4 regions of the Pseudoalteromonas sp. MBR-15 genome follow, and region 2 is predicted to be linked to each of the others. Evidence: predicted binding sites of a transcription regulator. Region 2 holds the regulator's gene; each other region holds the start of a gene.
The links. Region 2 encodes MetJ, which represses methionine synthesis genes. Its sites were predicted from a motif close to TAGACGTCTAGACGTCTA; they were not measured.

Region 1 (4,908 bases), on a different contig from region 2:
CATGGCACAACTCGACTTGCATTTTAATCTCTACAGTTGAGTCGGGTAGGGTAAACGATAAAACGGCTTTACTGTGGATAGGAACTAAAAATGAATCGCTTTTGGTTATAAGCGCACCATGCAAGGATAAATCAAGCAGTTGACATTGATACTTATACTCATCAATACAAAGCGTTGCAGGGCAAGAAAATAATACCCGAGAAAACTGTCTACGCTCATTCATGGTGTGATCCCCAAGTCATTGTCGTTTCATAAACTTAATTCGCTAAAATCAGTATAGTTCAATATGCAAGGTGTAAGTGAAACGATTGCTGGTAAACCTTATCGGCCACAAAAAAGCCCCAAGAAGGGGCTTTTGAATAAGACGGTAAATTAACCAATCTTTTTATATTTAATACGCTTAGGTTGTGCGGCTTCTGCGCCTAAGGTTTTCTTCAACCACTCTTCGTATTCTGTGTAGTTACCATCGAAGAAGTTAATTTGGCCTTCGTCACGGTAATCAAGAATATGCGTAGCGATACGGTCAAGGAACCAACGGTCATGCGAGATACACATTACACAGCCAGGGAACTCTAGAATTGCGTTCTCAAGTGCACGAAGTGTTTCAACATCAAGATCGTTAGTCGGCTCATCCAGTAGTAATACGTTACCACCCGCTTTTAATAGTTTTGCAAGGTGTAAACGGTTGCGCTCACCGCCTGATAAGTCTTTAACGAATTTTTGTTGGTCGTTACCTTTGAAGTTAAAGCGACCAACATAGGCGCGGCTTTGGAATTCAAAGTTACCAATTTTTAATACGTCTTGACCGTTAGAGATCTCTTGGAAAACGGTGTTGCTTTCATCCATGTCGCCACGGAACTGATCAACGGTAGCAAGCTCAACAGTTTCACCCACAAGGATTTCACCACTGTCTGGCTTTTCTTCACCGCTTAACATTTTGAATAAGGTTGATTTACCTGCACCATTGGCACCGATAATACCTACGATTGCACCTTTTGGCATCGCAAAGTTTAAGTCGTCGATTAAAACACGATCGCCAAAGCTCTTCTTAAGACCTTTTACTTCAATAACTTGGTCGCCTAAGCGTGGACCCGGTGGAATGAATAGCTCATTCGTTTCGTTACGTTTTTGGTAATCGTTCTGTTGTAGCTCAGAGAACTGTGCCATACGCGCTTTAGACTTAGCTTGACGGCCTTTCGGATTTGAACGAACCCATTCAAGTTCTTGTGCAATTGACTTTTGACGTGCTTTTTCAGATTTTTGTTCTTGTTGTAAACGTAAATCTTTTTGCTCAAGCCATGATGAGTAGTTACCTTCCCACGGAATACCTTCACCACGGTCAAGTTCTAAAATCCACCCAGCAACGTTATCTAAGAAGTAACGGTCGTGGGTTACAGCGACCACAGTACCTTCGTAGTCGTGTAAGAAACGCTCTAACCATGCCACAGACTCTGCGTCTAAGTGGTTGGTTGGTTCGTCAAGAATCAGCATGTCTGGTTTTTCAAGCAGTAAACGACAGATGGCAACACGGCGACGCTCACCACCCGAAAGGTGTTCAATTTTAGCATCCCACGGTGGTAAACGAAGAGCATCTGCTGCGCGCTCTAATACGTTATCGATATTGTGACCGTCGTGTGCTTGGATAATTGCTTCAAGCTCGCCTTGCTCTTTTGCAAGTGCATCAAAGTCAGCATCTTCCATAGCATACTCGTTGTATACTTCATCAAGACGGTTTAGCGCATTTTTTACTTCGCTTACGGCTTCTTCAACGGTTTCGCGTACTGTTTTGTTTTCGTCTAAAACAGGCTCTTGCGGTAAGTAACCTATTTTTGTGCCAGGTTGTGGACGAGCTTCACCTTCAAAGTCTTGGTCAACACCTGCCATAATGCGAAGTAATGTCGATTTACCTGCGCCATTTAGACCAAGCACACCAATTTTTGCGCCCGGGAAAAAGTGTAAAGAGATATCTTTTAAGATAGTGCGCTTAGGCGGCACAACTTTAGAAACTCGACTCATCGAGAATATAAACTTATCTGGTAACACCATGAAAAGAGCCTTCAATTTATAAGAAAAATTAACAGCCACTATTGTATACCCAAACCACCTCAAAATACAGAATTCAGCGTTTATCAGGGGCTTAATATCATGGTACTGCTTTGCAAAAATAGCGCATGCATTTAAGGAGCATAAATGCAGAGTAAGCGCCTTGTAAGCATTGCACAAAGGCTTAAAACTCATTTTTACAGCGGTGTTGGCTTAAACACAGTAACAAGCCACTTTTTGAGGTGCTTGCTCTTTTATCGTGATTAAACACAACCGTCATTCGTAGAGGCACTGCTTTTGGCAATTTAAGGGCCTGCGCATCAACGAAACTGGCTTCCTAAGAGATTGCTTTAGCACAAATAAAAAAATCATTTGGACATCTAAACATCTAGAGGTTGAAATTTCTAACTATCCGTTCATAATTAGCAGTCTAATAAGTATGCTCGGAGCCCACTATGCCCATTACAGTCAAAGATGAATTGCCCGCAATTGTAAAATTACGTCAAGAGAACGTATTTGTAATGCCTAAAAGTCGTGCGAAAACGCAAGAAATTCGTCCAATGCGTTTGGCCATCTTAAACTTAATGCCTAATAAAGTGGAAACCGAAGTGCAGTTTATTCGGTTGTTGGCTAATTCACCGTTGCAAGTGAATGTTGAGCTGCTGCGTTTAGACACCCACCGAAGTAGCAGTACCTCAGAGCAACACCTCGATACGTTTTATCGTTACTTTTCTGAAGTAAAAGACAATAACTATGATGCCATGATCATCACAGGCGCGCCGCTTGCACATTTAGAGTATGACGATGTTGCTTACTGGGATGAGTTAAAAGTGATTTTAGACTGGGCTGAGCACCACGTTACGTCAACATTATTTTCATGTTGGGCGGCTCACGCAGGGCTTTATCATCACTATGGTTTAAAACGAGAGTTAATGCCTAATAAGCTCAGTGGCGTGTTTACGCACAAAAGTTATTTTGAGCATGCCGCGTTAACGCGCGGTTTTGATGATACCTTTTTAGTTCCGCACTCGCGCTATGGCCACATTGATATTGAAAAAATTAACAGCTGTGATGATTTAGTAGTATTAGCAGGGTCTGAGCGTGTTGGGGCGTATTTAATTAAGAATAAATCAGGCAGCCAAGTATATATAACGGGCCATCCTGAGTATGATGCGCATACATTAAAAGGGGAATATTTACGCGACTGCGAAAAGTCAGACGACGCGCCAAAACCAGAAAACTATTTCCCTGACGATAACCCAGATAACGAACCGTCGAAAACATGGCAAAGTCACGCCTTTTTATTGTTTTCGAATTGGTTAAACTACTACGTGTACCAAACAACACCGTATGATATTAACCTAGTTAGCCAAGACGTAAGGACTAACAACTATGCCGAGTAATGCAGTGAATAAACGCGAACAATTAACCGAGGCGCTCAAGCAGCGAATTTTGATCCTCGATGGCGCGATGGGCACCATGATCCAAGAACATAAATTAGAAGAACAAGACTATCGCGGTGAGCGTTTTAAAGACTGGCATGTCCTTATAAAAGGCAATAATGATTTATTAAGCCTTACTCAGCCAAAGATTATTGCTGATATTCACCGCGCATACCTTAATGCAGGTGCCGACATTATCGAAACCAATACGTTTAATGCCACCACTATTTCGATGGAAGATTACGACATGGCGAATTTAAGCCGTGAGATCAACCTAGAATCAGCCAAGCTTGCTCGCAGTGTCTGCGATGAATTTGAAGCAAAAGATCCAAGTAAACCTCGTTATGTGGCGGGGGTATTAGGGCCAACGTCAAAAACTTGTTCTATTTCGCCTGATGTCAATGACCCCGGTTATCGTAACATTAGCTTTGATAAGTTAGTGACAGCATACGTTGAATCAACCTTGGCACTGATGGAAGGGGGAGTTGATTTAATCTTAATCGAGACCATATTCGATACCTTAAATGCAAAAGCGGCCTCGTTCGCAGTAGAAGAAGCCTTTGAGCAAGCAGGGCGCACGTTGCCTGTCATGATCTCAGGCACCATTACTGATGCCTCAGGGCGAACTTTATCGGGGCAAACGACCGAAGCTTTTTATAATTCGATTCGTCATATTAAGCCGTTATCTATTGGTCTTAACTGCGCACTGGGTCCGGATTTATTACGCCAATATGTCGAAGAGTTATCACGCGTTTGTGAAACTTTTACCTCGGTTCACCCTAATGCAGGTTTACCCAATGAGTTTGGTGAGTACGATTTAGAAGCACCTGAAATGGCAGAAGAAATAATCGATTGGGGCAAGTCAGGCTTTATTAATATTGTGGGTGGTTGCTGTGGTACAACCCCTGCACACATTAAAGCCTTTGCCAAAGGCCTTGCAGGAGTTAAGCCTCGTCCATTGCCTGAGCTTGAAGTGCGTATGCGCTTATCTGGCCTTGAAGCGTGTAACTTAAACTAAGGTAGCCGAAATGACACAACAAATAGCAGTATTTACTAACGTCGGCGAACGTACCAATGTGACCGGTTCAGCCATGTTCAAGCGTTTGATTATGGAAGAAGATTACGAAACCGCCCTTAATGTTGCCCGTGAACAAGTCGAAAATGGTGCACAGATCATTGATATCAACATGGATGAAGCCATGTTGGATTCAAAAGCCGCGATGGTGAAGTTTCTGAACTTGATTGCCTCTGAGCCAGATATTTCTAAAGTACCGATCATGATCGACTCATCAAAATGGGAAGTCATTGAAGCCGGCTTAAAATGCATTCAAGGCAAGGCGATTGTAAACTCAATTTCACTGAAAGAAGGTGAAGAGCCCTTTATTCGTCAGGCAAAGTTAATTAAACGTTTTGGTGCTGCCGC
Region 2 (4,908 bases):
CTGCCATTGGTTATCATGTTCGATAAACTGTTTAATGAGTTCTTTTTCGAGCAAGCTATCAATGGTTTTTTTATTAAAGCCGAGTGCTTTTAATTCGGTTAAGGATGACTTGCCTGACTGCGCTAGCTGCTTCAGCAAATTAAGTTGTGTTTTTGCTTTGAGTGAAGGTAATTTTGCACCTTTGTCGGTCAGTTCAACCATATTTATACTGGTTTTGTCTGGGCATTCTCCTTGACGCAGTGCCGCTGGAAGCGCTGTATGAATTGTTTCACCAAGTGGGTAGCAGTAATAGCGAGCAGTAAATTTTAGCAGTGCTAAGTGTTGCTCAGATAAAATAGGGGCATCGTCTATAACATCAATAATGGCTTTAATTTTATCTTCGGGTACATCGGTACTGGTTTTGACTGCCAGTACGACTGCTATCTTTTTTTGAGAGCCAAAAGGCACACGCACACGCATGCCTACTCGCAGCTCAGGGCTATGTAGCAGCTGCTCAACTTTATAATCGAAGGTACGCTGTAAAGGGACTTTTATGGCAACTTCTACAAAGTGCATAACAACTCAACTGAATTAAGAATAGAAAAATAGCGTGTGCTGCTAATGTACTAAAATTAGTGCTAAAAACCTACCAACAAATACTGAACGTTTGATGACTTGTTTATTTTTTTAGCTAAAGATGAATTTAAAGCTTGTCGAGAGGCTGCTTGAGCTATAAAATACGCGACCTATTAATTGTATTAACGACGTATGGTGCCAGACTTCGGGTTTGGAGAGCGATGCGGCCTTAACTAGAGGTTCCTATGAAAGAAGGTATTCACCCTAAGTACGAAGCTATCACTGCAACTTGTTCATGTGGTAACAAATTCGAAACTAGCTCTACTTTATGTAAAGACATCCACTTAGACGTATGTTCTGAGTGTCACCCGTTTTACACTGGTAAGCAAAAGATTTTAGACACTGGCGGCCGTGTTGATCGTTTCAACAAGCGCTTCGGTGCACTTAGCAGCAAGAAGTAATATCTGCTGTTTAGTTGAAAGAAGCACCCTTTGGGTGCTTTTTTTATGCCTGTAATTCAGAACCATTCTTTTTTATATCCCATGCCTACACGCTTTATGTGCATAACTATTTCTGCTTGTTATGCCCAATATATCGCTAATAATGCAGACAAATAGTGATCCCTTCGCTATATTTTGAATGATATAAATGATTCCAAAAGTTGTAAAAAGTAACAATTTGTATGAACTTAACCTATAAATGCTGTTAAGTTCGTTAAAGTTGCTCATTTTGCTAAGTTTCGGTTATTTGCTGTGTTCGTGCCTATAAAATACAAAAACAGGTGCTTAAATGGCCACAAATAGATGAATTTTTATCTGTTGTGAATTAAAACTATGTGCAGAAATTGTTGGGAAATCCTTTAAAATTAAGCGATATAGCATATAACAGGATAGACCTGATAATACTTGGAATTTTTATATATTACAGGTATCGTACAGATGCAAGCCCTCTCACTTTTTAACTTATTGCAGGATACTATCGCGTTATGTCAGATTTTCGTGAACAAGCATTACATTACCACGCTCACCCCGTTCCAGGTAAAATTAGTGTAGAACTAACTAAACCAGCAGAAACGGTTAATGATCTCGCTCTAGCATATAGTCCAGGTGTCGCAGAGCCCGTCCGTGAGATAGCAGCCGATCCAGCAAATGCCTATAAATACACCGGTAAAGGTAATATGGTTGCGGTTATTTCAAACGGTACCGCAATTTTAGGCTTAGGCAATTTAGGTCCGCTTGCATCAAAACCTGTGATGGAAGGTAAAGCACTTTTATTTAAACGGTTTGCAGGTTTAGACTCGATAGATATCGAAGTAAAACACCGCACGACAGAAGACTTCATTAATACTGTTGCAAATATTGCCGATACGTTTGGTGGTATTAACCTAGAAGATATTAAAGCACCAGAGTGTTTCGAAATTGAAAAAGCACTGATTGAGCGTTGTAGCATCCCTGTTTTCCACGATGACCAACATGGTACTGCAATCGTAACAGCAGCAGGCATGCTAAATGCGCTTGAAGTACAGGGTAAAGATATCGAAGACGCGATTATCGTGTGTTTAGGTGCCGGTGCAGCAGCGGTTGCATGTATGGAACTACTTATTAAATGTGGCGCATTGCGTGAGCACATTTATATGCTTGACCGCAAAGGCGTGATCCATACACGTCGTGATGACTTAAACGAGTATAAATTGCTATTTGCTAACAATACCGATAAGCGCACTTTGCAAGATGTGATAGCCGATGCTGATGTATTTGTTGGTGTATCTGGCCCTAACTTATTAACCGCTGAAGATTTAAAACTGATGGCAGATAAGCCTGTGGTTTTTGCATGTTCAAACCCTGATCCAGAAATCGCGCCAGCTGTTGCACACGGTGCACGTAATGATTTAATTATGGCAACAGGGCGTTCTGATTACCCTAATCAGGTTAATAATGTATTGTGTTTCCCATTCATTTTCCGCGGTGCGCTTGATGTGCGTGCGACATCAATCAATGATGAAATGAAAATCGCAGCCGTGCATGCTATTCGTAGTATTGCGAAAGAGCCTGTGCCTAACGAAGTGCTTAAGGCGTCGGGTGTTGATTCACTTGAGTTTGGTGCTGAGTACATTATTCCAAAACCAATGGACCCGCGCTTATTACCACGTATTGCACGTGCTGTTGCAGAAGCAGCTGTTGAGTCTGGTGTGGCGCAAATTGACATGCCAGAAAACTACATGCGTTAAATAATTAGGTACCTATTCGTTTGATTAAGCGGGTGGGTATTACTAACTGCAAATAAAAAACTCAGCCAAGGCTGAGTTTTTTTATGTCTGAGAAATCGGCTACGATCCGATGGCCGAAATATTTACTCTGAATCAAGTACGGGGATATCTAACCCCATTTCTTGCATAATTCTTTTTACTTCTTCAGGTACTTTTTCAGGGTTATCTTTACGAAGGTCGTCATCATTCGGTAATGGTTGACCTGTAAAAGCGTGTAAAAAGGCTTCGCACAGTAGCTCACTGTTAGTAGCATGACGAAGATTATTAATCTGACGACGCGTGCGCTCATCAGTTAATACTTTTAATACGTTCAGCGGAATTGATACGGTAATTTTTTTTACTTGCTCTGATTTTTTACCGTGTTCTGCATATGGGTGAATGTATTCACCGTTCCATTTAGCCATAAGTTGTTTCGTTGCCTCGGTTGTCAGTTGTTTACGCCTTATCCACAGCGCAAGATGCGGAAATTCTATCGCTTTAAAAAAGATAGTCAAATACTAGTTATTTAGCCATCTAGTCGTGTAAATGTATAAACTTCTATGTAATGGCGATAAATGCTTTGACTTCTCATATTTGATCATCTAACCTTTTAGACGTCTAAACATCCAATTCTAAGTAGGTGATGAAATGAGTGAAAAAAATAAAGCGACGATTGCTGTTCGTCATGGCATTGAAGCCGATAAACACCACGGTGCAGTCGTTCCACCAATTTACTTATCAACCACCTATTCGTTCGCTGATTTTGATACTAAGCGCCAATATGACTATGGCCGCAGTGGTAACCCTAACCGTGATATTTTAGCCGAAACACTCGCTGAACTAGAGGGCGGAGCTAAAGGCATTATTACTGCGACAGGCATGGCGGCTGTTCACTTAACGACACAGCTTTTGAATAGCGATGATACCTTGGTTATTCCACATGACTGTTACGGCGGTAGCTATCGTTTATTTACCTCATTAGAGAAGCGCGGTTTACTGAAACTAAAAGTGCTTGATTTAACAAAAGCTGAAAACCACCAAGAAATCTTAGCGATAAAACCTAAACTGATCTGGATTGAAACACCCAGTAACCCCATTTTACGCCTAACAGATATTAAAGCGATTACCGCCATTGCTAAACAATGCGGTGCACTTGTTGCGGCTGATAACACGTTTTTATCGCCGGCCTTGCAAAACCCGATTGAGTTTGGTGTTGATATAGTCGTGCATTCAACGACTAAATACATTAACGGTCACTCTGATGTGGTTGGCGGTGCTGTTATTGCAGCAACGCAAGAGCTGGGTGATGAACTGGCTTGGTGGGCAAACAATATTGGTATTACGGGTGCACCGTTTGATAGTTATCTTACTCTGCGTGGTTTACGCACTTTAAATGTGCGTTTAAAACAGCACCAAGAGAATGCGTTTGCAATTGCAGAATATTTAGAAGATTCACCGTTTGTGAGCCAAGTATATTATCCCGGTCTCGCTTCTCATCCTCAGCATGCGCTCGCTAAAGCACAGCAACGCGGTTTTGGTGGCATGGTGAGTTTTGATATTAAAGGCGACATTAATGACGCTGCGGCTTTTCTAACAGGCCTTAAAGAGTTTAGCTTAGCCGAATCATTGGGGGGCGTTGAGAGTTTAATTTGCCACCCTGCGACCATGACTCATGCTGGAATGGAGGCAAAAGCACGCTTAGAAGCAGGGGTGGGTGATACGTTAATTCGTATCTCTGTTGGCATTGAGGATGTAAAAGATTTAATTGCCGATTTAGACCGTGTTTTCAATTTAGTTAAACCAGGTCAGGGGCAGCAAGCCACTCAGAGCAACGCGACGCAAACGCACACGCAAGCCAATACGCAACAAAGCAGCACTTTTAAGTTAACGCCAGCACATACGGCATTGTGGTAGAAAAATGGTAAATATTGTTCATAAATTTGGTGGCTCAAGCTTAAGCTCTGCGGAGCGTTATCATGCTGTGGCAAATATTGTTTTAGCAAATACGCAGCAAGGTGATTGTGTGGTGGTGTCTGCATCGGGCAAAACAACCGACACCTTGGTAAAACTTTGGCAAAGTTATCAACAGCAAGATAGCCAAGCGGTTA
Region 3 (4,908 bases), on a different contig from region 2:
AGTAGTCTGCAATGCCCGCTTCGATAGCTACGCGGCGTGTTACGCTTGCTGGTAATACGCTTTCTTTGTAGGCTGCGTCTTGCTCATCAAACAAGTCAGTTGAAGGCATAGAAACCACACGTACTTTTTTGCCTTGTGAACGAAGCTCTGCAGCGGCGTCTTGTGCAAGCTGTACTTCTGAGCCCGTTGCAATAAGGATAAGCTCAGGCTCACCATCGCAACTCAGTACGTAACCACCTTTTTTCACATCGCTTAACTGTTGTGCAGTACGCGTTTGTTGCTCAAGACCTTGACGTGTGAAGATCAATGACGTTGGGCCATCTTTACGCTCAATCGCTTGTTGCCATGCAATTGCAGACTCAACTTGGTCACACGGACGCCAGTTAACAAGATTAGGCGTTAAACGCATGCTTGCAATTTGCTCTACTGGTTGGTGCGTAGGGCCATCTTCACCCAGACCAATTGAATCGTGCGTGTATACAAAAATGCTTGGTTGCTTCATTAATGCAGCCATGCGTACCGCATTACGCGCGTATTCCATAAACATTAAGAATGTTGCGCCGTAAGGAATAAAGCCTTTGTGCAGTGCAATACCATTCATAATTGCCGACATACCAAACTCACGGACACCGTAGTAGATGTAGTTACCGCTTGCGTCGTCTGCTGTTACGCCTTTTGAACCATCCCAAATTGTTAAATTTGAACCAGCAAGGTCAGCTGAGCCGCCCATAAACTCTGGTAATAATGGACCAAATGCATTCAGTGCATTTTGTGAAGCTTTACGTGTTGCAGGGTTTGCAGGGTTTGCTTGCAGCTCTTCGATGTACGCTTGTGACTTTTCAGCCCAATCTGCTGGCAATTCGCCATTTGTACGACGCTTAAATTCTGCTGCTAGCTCTGGGTGTGCATTTGCGTATGCCGCAAACTTTTCGTCCCAGTTTGATTCTAGCTGTTGGCCCTTTTCTTTTGCGTCCCATTCGCTGTAGATATCAGCGGGGATTTCAAATGCTTCGCCTGTCCAGCCTAAGAACTCACGTGCCGCTTTGATCTCATCATGACCAAGTGGAGCACCATGACAGTCATGACTACCCGACTTATTAGGTGAACCGTAACCAATCACTGTTTTACAACAAATTAATGATGGCTTGTCGGTAATACTACGTGCTTCTTCGATTGCTGCACGGATGGCCTCTGGGTTATGGCCATCAACATCACTCACTACGTGCCAGCCATATGCTTTAAAACGTGCAGGAGTGTCGTCGCTGAACCAACCTTCTACTTCACCGTCGATAGAGATGCCGTTGTCATCCCAAAACGCAACAAGTTTACCCAGGCCTAATGTGCCCGCTAATGAACAGGCTTCGTGAGAGATACCTTCCATTAAACAGCCATCACCCATAAACGCATAGGTAAAGTGATCAACAATGTCATGGCCTTCACGGTTAAACTGAGCAGCAAGCGCTTTTTCAGCAATTGCCATACCTACCGCATTTGTGATCCCTTGGCCTAATGGGCCCGTAGTGGTCTCAATACCTGGTGCATAGCCATACTCTGGATGCCCTGGTGTTTTTGAATGCATTTGACGGAAGTTTTTAATTTCTTCAAGTGGTAAGTCGTAACCACTTAAATGTAGTAGAGAATAAATCAGCATCGAACCGTGGCCATTTGAAAGAATAAAGCGATCACGGTCTGCCCACTCTGGGTTCGTCGGGTTGTGCTTTAGATAATCGCGCCATAGTACTTCTGCGATATCTGCCATGCCCATAGGGGCTCCAGGGTGGCCAGAGTTGGCCTGTTGTACTGCGTCCATTGATAAGACGCGAATAGCATTTGCAAGTTCTTTGCGAGATGGCATGAATTCTCCTACCTTTAATGTATTTGCGCTGGTTGTTTGTTAAGCCCCATTCTTACTTATTGTATGGGTGCAGTGCAATTAAAAATCCGTATTAAATGGGTCTATTACCACTGTTTATTAAGAACGAAATGTTATTAGTAATTTAAAATAGACGTCTAGGCGTAAAATAACTATGCAAACATAATTGTTTTAGATAAAATACGCCCCTTAATTTTTTAGCGCTATTACCGACGTTAGTGAAGCGCAATATTTGTGAGCAGAAATACAATGGCAAAACATTTATTTACTTCTGAATCTGTATCTGAAGGTCATCCGGATAAAATCGCGGACCAAATCTCTGACGCGGTTCTAGATGCTATCTTAGAGCAAGATTCTCATGCCCGTGTTGCATGTGAGACTTACGTTAAAACTGGTATGGTTATGGTGGGTGGTGAAATCACTACTAGCGCGTGGGTTGATATCGAAGAAATTACACGTAAAACTGTACGTGAAATCGGTTACACGCATTCAGACATGGGTTTTGATGCTGACTCGTGCGCAATCCTAAACACTATCGGTAAACAATCTCCAGACATCAACCAAGGTGTTGACCGTGCACGTCCAGAAGACCAAGGCGCGGGTGACCAAGGTTTAATGTTTGGTTATGCATGTAACGAAACAGACGTTTTAATGCCTGCACCAATCACGTATTCACACCGTTTAGTTCAGCGTCAAGCACAAGTTCGTAAAAGCGGTGAGCTTAACTGGTTACGCCCAGATGCAAAATCACAAGTAACATTTGCATATGAAAATGGTAAGCCGGTAGGTATTGATGCTGTTGTTCTTTCAACGCAACACTGTGATTCAATCTCACAAAACGACCTAGTAGAAGCGGTAATGGAAACCATCATTAAGCCGGTTCTTCCAGCAGAGCTTATCTCTAGCGCAACGAAATTCTTCATCAACCCAACTGGCCGTTTCGTTATCGGTGGCCCAATGGGTGACTGTGGTCTGACTGGCCGTAAAATCATCGTTGATACATACGGTGGTATGGCGCGTCACGGTGGTGGTGCTTTCTCTGGTAAAGATCCATCTAAAGTTGACCGTAGCGCTGCATACGCGGCACGTTACGTTGCTAAAAACATGGTTGCTGCAGGTCTTGCTGACAAGTGTGAACTTCAAGTTTCTTACGCTATCGGTGTTGCAGAGCCAACATCTATCAGCATCGAGACATTTGGTACAGGTAAATTAGAAGAAGCACGTCTAATCGAATTAGTGCGTGAGCACTTCGACCTACGTCCTTACGGCTTAATCCAAATGCTTGATCTTGAGCGTCCTATCTATCAACCGACTGCCGCTTATGGTCACTTCGGTCGTGAAGAGTTCCCTTGGGAGCGTACAGACAAAGCAGACGCACTTCGCGCAGCTGCTGGCCTGTAATAGGGTATACAGACTGAAAAAGCGCCATTTTGGCGCTTTTTTTGTGTTTAATTTTTTACTCTAAATTTTTATACCATTGCGCTTAAATAAGTGGTCTATTTTGAGGCAATAAAACCGCATTGATAACAAGGCAAAAATTTAGTTATTTAGTTGTTCTCAGCAATTGCTCCTGCATTGCTCTACCTCCTGCATCCATGCTGTCGTAAATCAGATATTTTTAACGCAGATAGCGACTGGTTTAATCGCTCAAAATGATTAAGTATTATTGCGATTGGTATTAATTACAGTAACGTCATTATCTTTTCATACATCGCCACCAGCCAAACCAGTGCTAAAATAACCAATGACAAGGTCACCGCTGCCGAGGCCATATCCTTTGCGCGCCCAGACAGTACATGATATTCAATCCCCACTCTGTCAGTCAGCGCTTCGATGGCCGAATTGAGTAGTTCAACAATCAACAGTAATAAATACGGAATAAACAACACGAGCCAATGAGTCAGTGACTGCGCCAGAAAAACCGATAACGGTAATAAACACACCCCTAAATAAATTTCTGAGCGAAAAGCTGACTCTTCTTTAAATGCGGCCTTAAAACCTTTAATTGAGCACCTTGTGGCTTTTAAAATACGTCCAATACCAATGCCGTTGGGTTTATTGACCAAGGGGATTTTGGGTTCTTTCATGCTGTTCCTAGTACGAATAAACTTCGCAGATAATATTCATAAATACCTAAAATGTCATCTTCGCTTTACTAAGATAAGCACTTTCCTGGCACACTTGGGGGATTTGTCCGTGAAAACGCATTCTTTTTTAGCTGTTCACGCAATGCTTGTAATGACTTAAACACACTTTTTAAAGATACTTTATTACTTAACCAATGCGGAATAGCACCGCTTGGGTCTGCATACGCTTGGTGGGTAATCAGTAAGTTATTTTGCTGTTGCTCTAAGCGCCAATAAGCGGTGAGCTCTTTAATACGCACCACCCCTTTTACCAAGGGTTTAACGTGGGGCTGGCTGGTAATTTTAAGCTCGGTTTTATTATCGCTTAAGGTGTGATAGCAAGAGTAACTCACTAAATCACGATCAGAAACCGGCCAAGGCGAGTTAAAGCGCGTATAAACGAGCGTCTCTGCGGGGCTAAGCCGCTCTATTAAGGTTACACTTTGAACATTTTCGAGCCAATTTGGCGCGTTGTCGGTGTCGCTTAGTAAGGCCATAAAGTCATCTGCCTTGGTATCTTCAACAACCACAGATGCATTAATTTCGATAATGCCACTGTCATGTTTTTGATACGTGACCTTTATACCTTCTTGCTGCTTGTAAGTATGCCATTCTATTGGGGTCGCGACAGTTGAACAACTAAACCACGCTAACCCAATGAATAGCCAACGATTCACAGATTTATAACCAGTAGGGATCAGTATTGAATGAGGCATGACGACTTTGTTCCATGGCGCTCACTAAAAATTCTGACTTTTGCTCGAGCCACGTTTGAATTTTTGCTAATTCCTGATCGTCTTGTCCTGCACACAACTGCTTTAAATACTCAAGAGTACTGAGCTCGTAAATACCATGCGAAATATCTAACCAAGGAATACGAAACTCGCTTCTGTCGTCTTTATTAAATAA
Region 4 (4,908 bases), on a different contig from region 2:
TTGAATGATCCTAAGTTAGTTGAGGTTGATAAACGCAATTCGGCTGCTGTTGAAGTTGAGCAGATTGTGTATGCGGTTGATGAGGATCGTAAACGCGAACTCGTTTCACATATGATCGGCATGAAAAATTGGCAACAAGTACTTATATTCACCCGCACTAAACAAACGGCCGATAGTCTGGCAAAAGAAATGTGTAAGGACGGCTTAAAAACGGAGTCTATTCACGGCGATAAAAGCCAAGGGGCGCGAGACAAAGCGCTGCAAAATTTTAAGACGGGTGTCACTCGAGTACTTGTCGCTACAGATGTTGCGGCGCGTGGCCTTGATATCGCCTCATTAAAGTATGTGATTAACTACGAACTACCCTATGTTGCAGAGGACTATGTTCACCGTATAGGGCGGACAGGACGAGCGGGTGAAACTGGGTTGGCCATGTCATTGGTGAGTATTGATGAGCAATGGTTACTGGATGAAATTGATGTTTTATTAGATACACGCTTAACACCACAATGGCTGCCAGGGTACGAGCCTGATTTAACAAAAGAGCCAAAACAAGTCCGAAAAAACACGAATAAGGCACGACGCTCTCGTGACAAAAAACGTATATTAGGGCAAAAAAATCCTAGGCGCCGATAGATTAAGCTGTATCAGTGCTAATTTAAGGGAGCCTAAATTAGCACTAATCAACACGCTAATAGCATAAAGTCGTGTGTACATTAGCTTGGTGAACAAAAGCGTTTAATGAACTGTTATGCTTACCCGCATTTTCTTTGCTAGCGACCACGTTTTCTTGTTTTAAAATCGCTGTTAATTAAACGTATTGGTATAAACACGCACATTATTTAAGCGATTTGTTTTTCGGCTAGGTTTAATTCCATGGTTGCTTTAAGTAAGCGGTAAAGATTAATTGACGCATCAATTTCTTCTTTACGGTTTGTTAAGCTCTCAATATTCAAACCAAATGGCACCGCTAAATGTGCGCAGCTTTGTAATATGAGGTCAAGATTTTCACGGCAAATGCGTACTGACTCACTCAATGGATTTGCAGAATCAAGCATGCGCCATTTTGTTGCCTCCGGTACAGAGATACCCAGCCACTCCATAAAATCTAACGTTTTCTCACCACCACAGGGTGTAAACGTCAAAATTATACGCTTAGGTGCGATGCCTAACGCTTTGCAGCTACGTGCATAGCTAGTGATTAAATCAATGGTAGCTTGTGCGTTGTACACAGCTTGTGAAATAAAAAACTTACAACCTTGCTCTGTTTTTTCTAATAGACGGTCATGCTCGTTACGTTTGCTTGCATGGCGTTCAGCAATAGTCACACCGCCAAGAAACACATCATTGTCTTGCTTAGCAAGGGTGTTATAAGCATCCGGTAAACTTAGTTTGATATCGCCATGCGAAGATGGGCTACCTACCAAGACTAGGTTTTTTAAATCAAACTCATTACGTGTTTCGTGTAGCCAATCGGTAAATTCAGCTTCACCGCGCTGGGCAACACTTTTGTAGGTAATAACATCTAAATGAGACAGGCTACGCAACAAATGGCTGTACTCACGTGGGTCTACGGTTTCTTTAAATGGAAACGGACGCGGCTTTTCTGTACGGCTGCTTTCATCTTGAATGTCGTAGATAATGACACCATCGTATTCAATTTCATGAAGGCGACCCAATAATTTTTGTGCAATGGTTTCAAGCATGGCTTTATCAGTGCCTGATTTAGGCGGTGTGGTACCAATCAGGTATACACCCTGATTGGTGTCTTCAATTTTCTCTTGTAGTGATAAAGCCATAATCCTCATTCCAGCTCGTGCCTGCGTCTATGGGAAATAATATAGCAGCCATTTAGACGTCTAGATAGATTTTTCTGTTGAAAGTTTTTCAATGAGCATGAATTTAATTCAAGTTGGTGGTGAGGTGTTATCTTAAATTGACACACCTGTTTACATTAATTGTGCCCTTGACCCTCATATTTTCCAGTACTTTCATGCATAATCAAACACAACTGATTATGAGAAAAATAACTAACAAGTAAAATTAAAGGATCATTATGACATTTAGATTATTAGCGACCAGTGTTGCTGTAACGCTTGCTCTTAGCGGGTGTGCGACGAATTCACAATCAAATATGGTTAAAGAAGTCGAAATAGAACAGGTTGTCAGCCAAGAAGATAACCGTGTATTTAGCCAAGATTACGTATTAGAAGAACTTGAAAACGGTCTTCGTGTCATGGTGGTAAAAACGGATTACCCCGATGTTGTTTCATTACAAATTCCCGTGTCGGTAGGTTCTCGTAACGAAGTAGAAGAAGGCAAAACGGGCTTTGCTCACTTTTTTGAGCACATGATGTTTAAAGGCTCAGAAAAATTCCCACAAGACGTGTATTCAGATATTTTAAAAAACTCGGGTGTTGATAACCGCGCGTATACTACTAATGATTACACCAACTATCATTTAAACTTCTCAAAAGAGCACCTTGATAAAGTGCTTGAAATTGAAGCTGATATCTTTCAAAACCTCACGTACAGCGAAGAACAGTTCCGTACAGAAGCCTTAACAGTGAAAGGTGAGTACTTAAAAAATAATGCCAGTCCAATTCGTAAATTGCTTTCAGCAGTGCGTAACGAAGCATTTGAGAAACATACTTATAAACACACCACGATGGGCTTTTTTGAAGACATTGAAGCCATGCCAGATCAAATGGCTTACGGGAAAGAGTTTTTCGCAAAATTTTATAAACCAGAATATGTATCGTTGGTCATTGTTGGTGATGTCGACCCTCAAGAAACCATGGCAATGGTGAAAAAACATTGGGGTAACTGGAAAAAAGGTGATTACCAAGCCGATATTCCAGTAGAGCCAAAGCAACAAGCGCCAAAATATATACATGAGCAAAATGACGGTTTACCAGGCCATTGGTTGCTTGTATCGTATAAAGGCACTGCGTGGGATCCAACGCAAAAAGATCGCGCCGCACTTGATTTAATCTCACAGCTTTATTTCTCAAATAACTCAGCGCTTTATCAAGAATTGGTGGTTGATAAGCAAATCGCGAGTCAAATGTTCACTTATAATCCTGATACAAAAGATCCGGGGTTATTGCATGTCTTTGTAAAAGTAGAAAACGAAGCCGATCTTGCAAAAGCACGTGATGCCATTAATCGCACGTACGTACAAGCACGCACTGAGCTTGTTGATGCCCAAAAACTGGCAGACTTAAAATCAAATTTAAAATACAGCTTTATCAATGGGCTTGATTCATCGCAATCAATCGCCTCGACACTTGCAAGCTACATGCATTTTGAGCGTGATCCAGAGGTAATCAATCAGCTCTATGCGACTGCCGATAGCATCACCCCAGAAGACATTAAAGCGATAGCGAATAAATACTTTGTTGATTCAAGCCGTACTACAGTGACGATGTCGGCTTTAGATAACGTGGCAGGATTTGAGCAAGAAGTTGACCTAAACGCAGCCGTTGCAAGTACAGAACAAGCGCCAACAGAGCGTCATTTTAAAGTGCTCGATAAAACCAACAGTTCACCATTGGTTGATGTTAACTGGTTATTTAATACCGGTGCCGCGGCCGATCCAGCAGGTAAAAAAGGCGTCGCCGCATTAACGGCAGCCATGCTTGCGAAAGGTGGCTCAGAAACGATGAGCTATAAAGACATTCAAAAAGCGTTATACCCACTCGCGGGTAGCTTTGGGTATCAAATCGATAAAGAGATGATTTCGTTGCGCGGTCGTGTACACAAAGACAATGCGGCACAGTGGTATGCGCTTGTGAGTGAACAATTACTCAACCCAGGTTTTAGAGAAGATGACTTCAAACGCCTGAAAAAAGAGCTTATCGATAGCATTAAAGCGGGGCTTAAAGCATCAAACGATGAAGAGCTCGGTAAAGAAGTGCTTTATCATCAACTGTATAAAGGCCACCCATACGAAAGCTATAACTATGGTGACTTATCTGATCTGGAAGCATTGACGCTTGATGATGTAAAAGCGTTTTACGACAAGCAATTCACACAATCAAAACTAACCGTAGGTTTAATTGGTGCGATTCCAAGCGATGTAAAATCGGCGATGCTAAAAGATTTAACATCGCTGCCAGAAGGCAAAGAAAGCCGTTTAGTAATTCCCGATGCGCCAGCACTGAGTGGTCACCATGCCACCATTGTTGAAAAGTCGGCGCAATCAACAGCCGTGTCGTTTGGTTTCCCAATAGAGACGATTCGTAGTAGTGAAGATTGGACTGCATTATGGTTAGTGCGTTCATACTTTGGCGAGCACAGAAGTTCAAATAGCTTTTTGTATCAGCGTATTCGTCAAACCCGTGGTATGAACTATGGTGACTATGCGTACATTGAATACTTCCCACGTGGTATGTTCCAAACTAAGCCTGATGCGAACTTAGGCCGCTCTGAGCAAATTTTCCAAGTATGGCTGCGTCCATTGCGCTCTAATAACGATGCGCACTTTGCAACCCGTACCGCGTTATTCGAGTTAGATAAGCTTATTAAAAACGGCATCAGCAAAGAAGATTTTGAAGCAACGCGCAACTTCTTAATTAACTTTGTGCCACAAATGGTGGCAAGCCAAGACCGCCAACTAGGCTACGCGCTAGATAGTGAGTTTTATAATACAGAGAGCTTTGTTGACTATGTACGTGGCAAGCTTGAAAAGCTAACACTTGAGGATGTGAACCGTGTTATTCGCGAGAATCTGCAAACCGACAATATTCACTATGTGTTTATTACAGGTGACGGTAAAGACATGCAAAAGCGCTTAGCGTCAGAGCAAACATCGCCTATGGTTTATAACGCAGAAAAACCAGCAGAACTTGTCGCGGAAGACAACGTGATTGCTGATTATAAGCTCGCTATTCCAGCGAAAAATAT

Region 1: the regulator MetJ is predicted to act here: its motif matches at 2,417-2,434, upstream of metA (homoserine O-acetyltransferase MetA).
Region 3: the regulator MetJ is predicted to act here: its motif matches at 2,004-2,021, upstream of metK (methionine adenosyltransferase).
Region 4: the regulator MetJ is predicted to act here: its motif matches at 1,845-1,862, upstream of ACSSVW_RS19445 (methylenetetrahydrofolate reductase).

The regions. Positions count from the first base shown of each region.
Region 1 is NZ_JBRJHH010000012.1:63,556-68,463, forward strand. Features, by position in the region: gene ACSSVW_RS15675 (PilZ domain-containing protein) at 1-223, opposite strand, end outside; gene ettA (energy-dependent translational throttle protein EttA) at 373-2,046, opposite strand; gene metA (homoserine O-acetyltransferase MetA) at 2,499-3,446, shown strand; gene ACSSVW_RS15690 (homocysteine S-methyltransferase family protein) at 3,436-4,503, shown strand; gene metH (methionine synthase) at 4,514-4,908, shown strand, end outside.
Region 2 is NZ_JBRJHH010000020.1:32,424-37,331, reverse strand. Features, by position in the region: gene priA (primosomal protein N') at 1-555, opposite strand, end outside; gene rpmE (50S ribosomal protein L31) at 801-1,016, shown strand; gene ACSSVW_RS19345 (malic enzyme-like NAD(P)-binding protein) at 1,541-2,782, shown strand; gene metJ (met regulon transcriptional regulator MetJ) at 2,905-3,225, opposite strand; gene metB (cystathionine gamma-synthase) at 3,449-4,714, shown strand; gene metL (bifunctional aspartate kinase/homoserine dehydrogenase II) at 4,719-4,908, shown strand, end outside.
Region 3 is NZ_JBRJHH010000003.1:92,411-97,318, forward strand. Features, by position in the region: gene tkt (transketolase) at 1-1,855, opposite strand, end outside; gene metK (methionine adenosyltransferase) at 2,123-3,274, shown strand; gene ACSSVW_RS05460 (diacylglycerol kinase) at 3,556-3,960, opposite strand; gene ACSSVW_RS05465 (START domain-containing protein) at 4,029-4,715, opposite strand; gene ACSSVW_RS05470 (CYTH and CHAD domain-containing protein) at 4,681-4,908, opposite strand, start outside.
Region 4 is NZ_JBRJHH010000021.1:5,707-10,614, forward strand. Features, by position in the region: gene ACSSVW_RS19440 (DEAD/DEAH box helicase) at 1-636, shown strand, start outside; gene ACSSVW_RS19445 (methylenetetrahydrofolate reductase) at 843-1,799, opposite strand; gene ACSSVW_RS19450 (M16 family metallopeptidase) at 2,057-4,908, shown strand, end outside.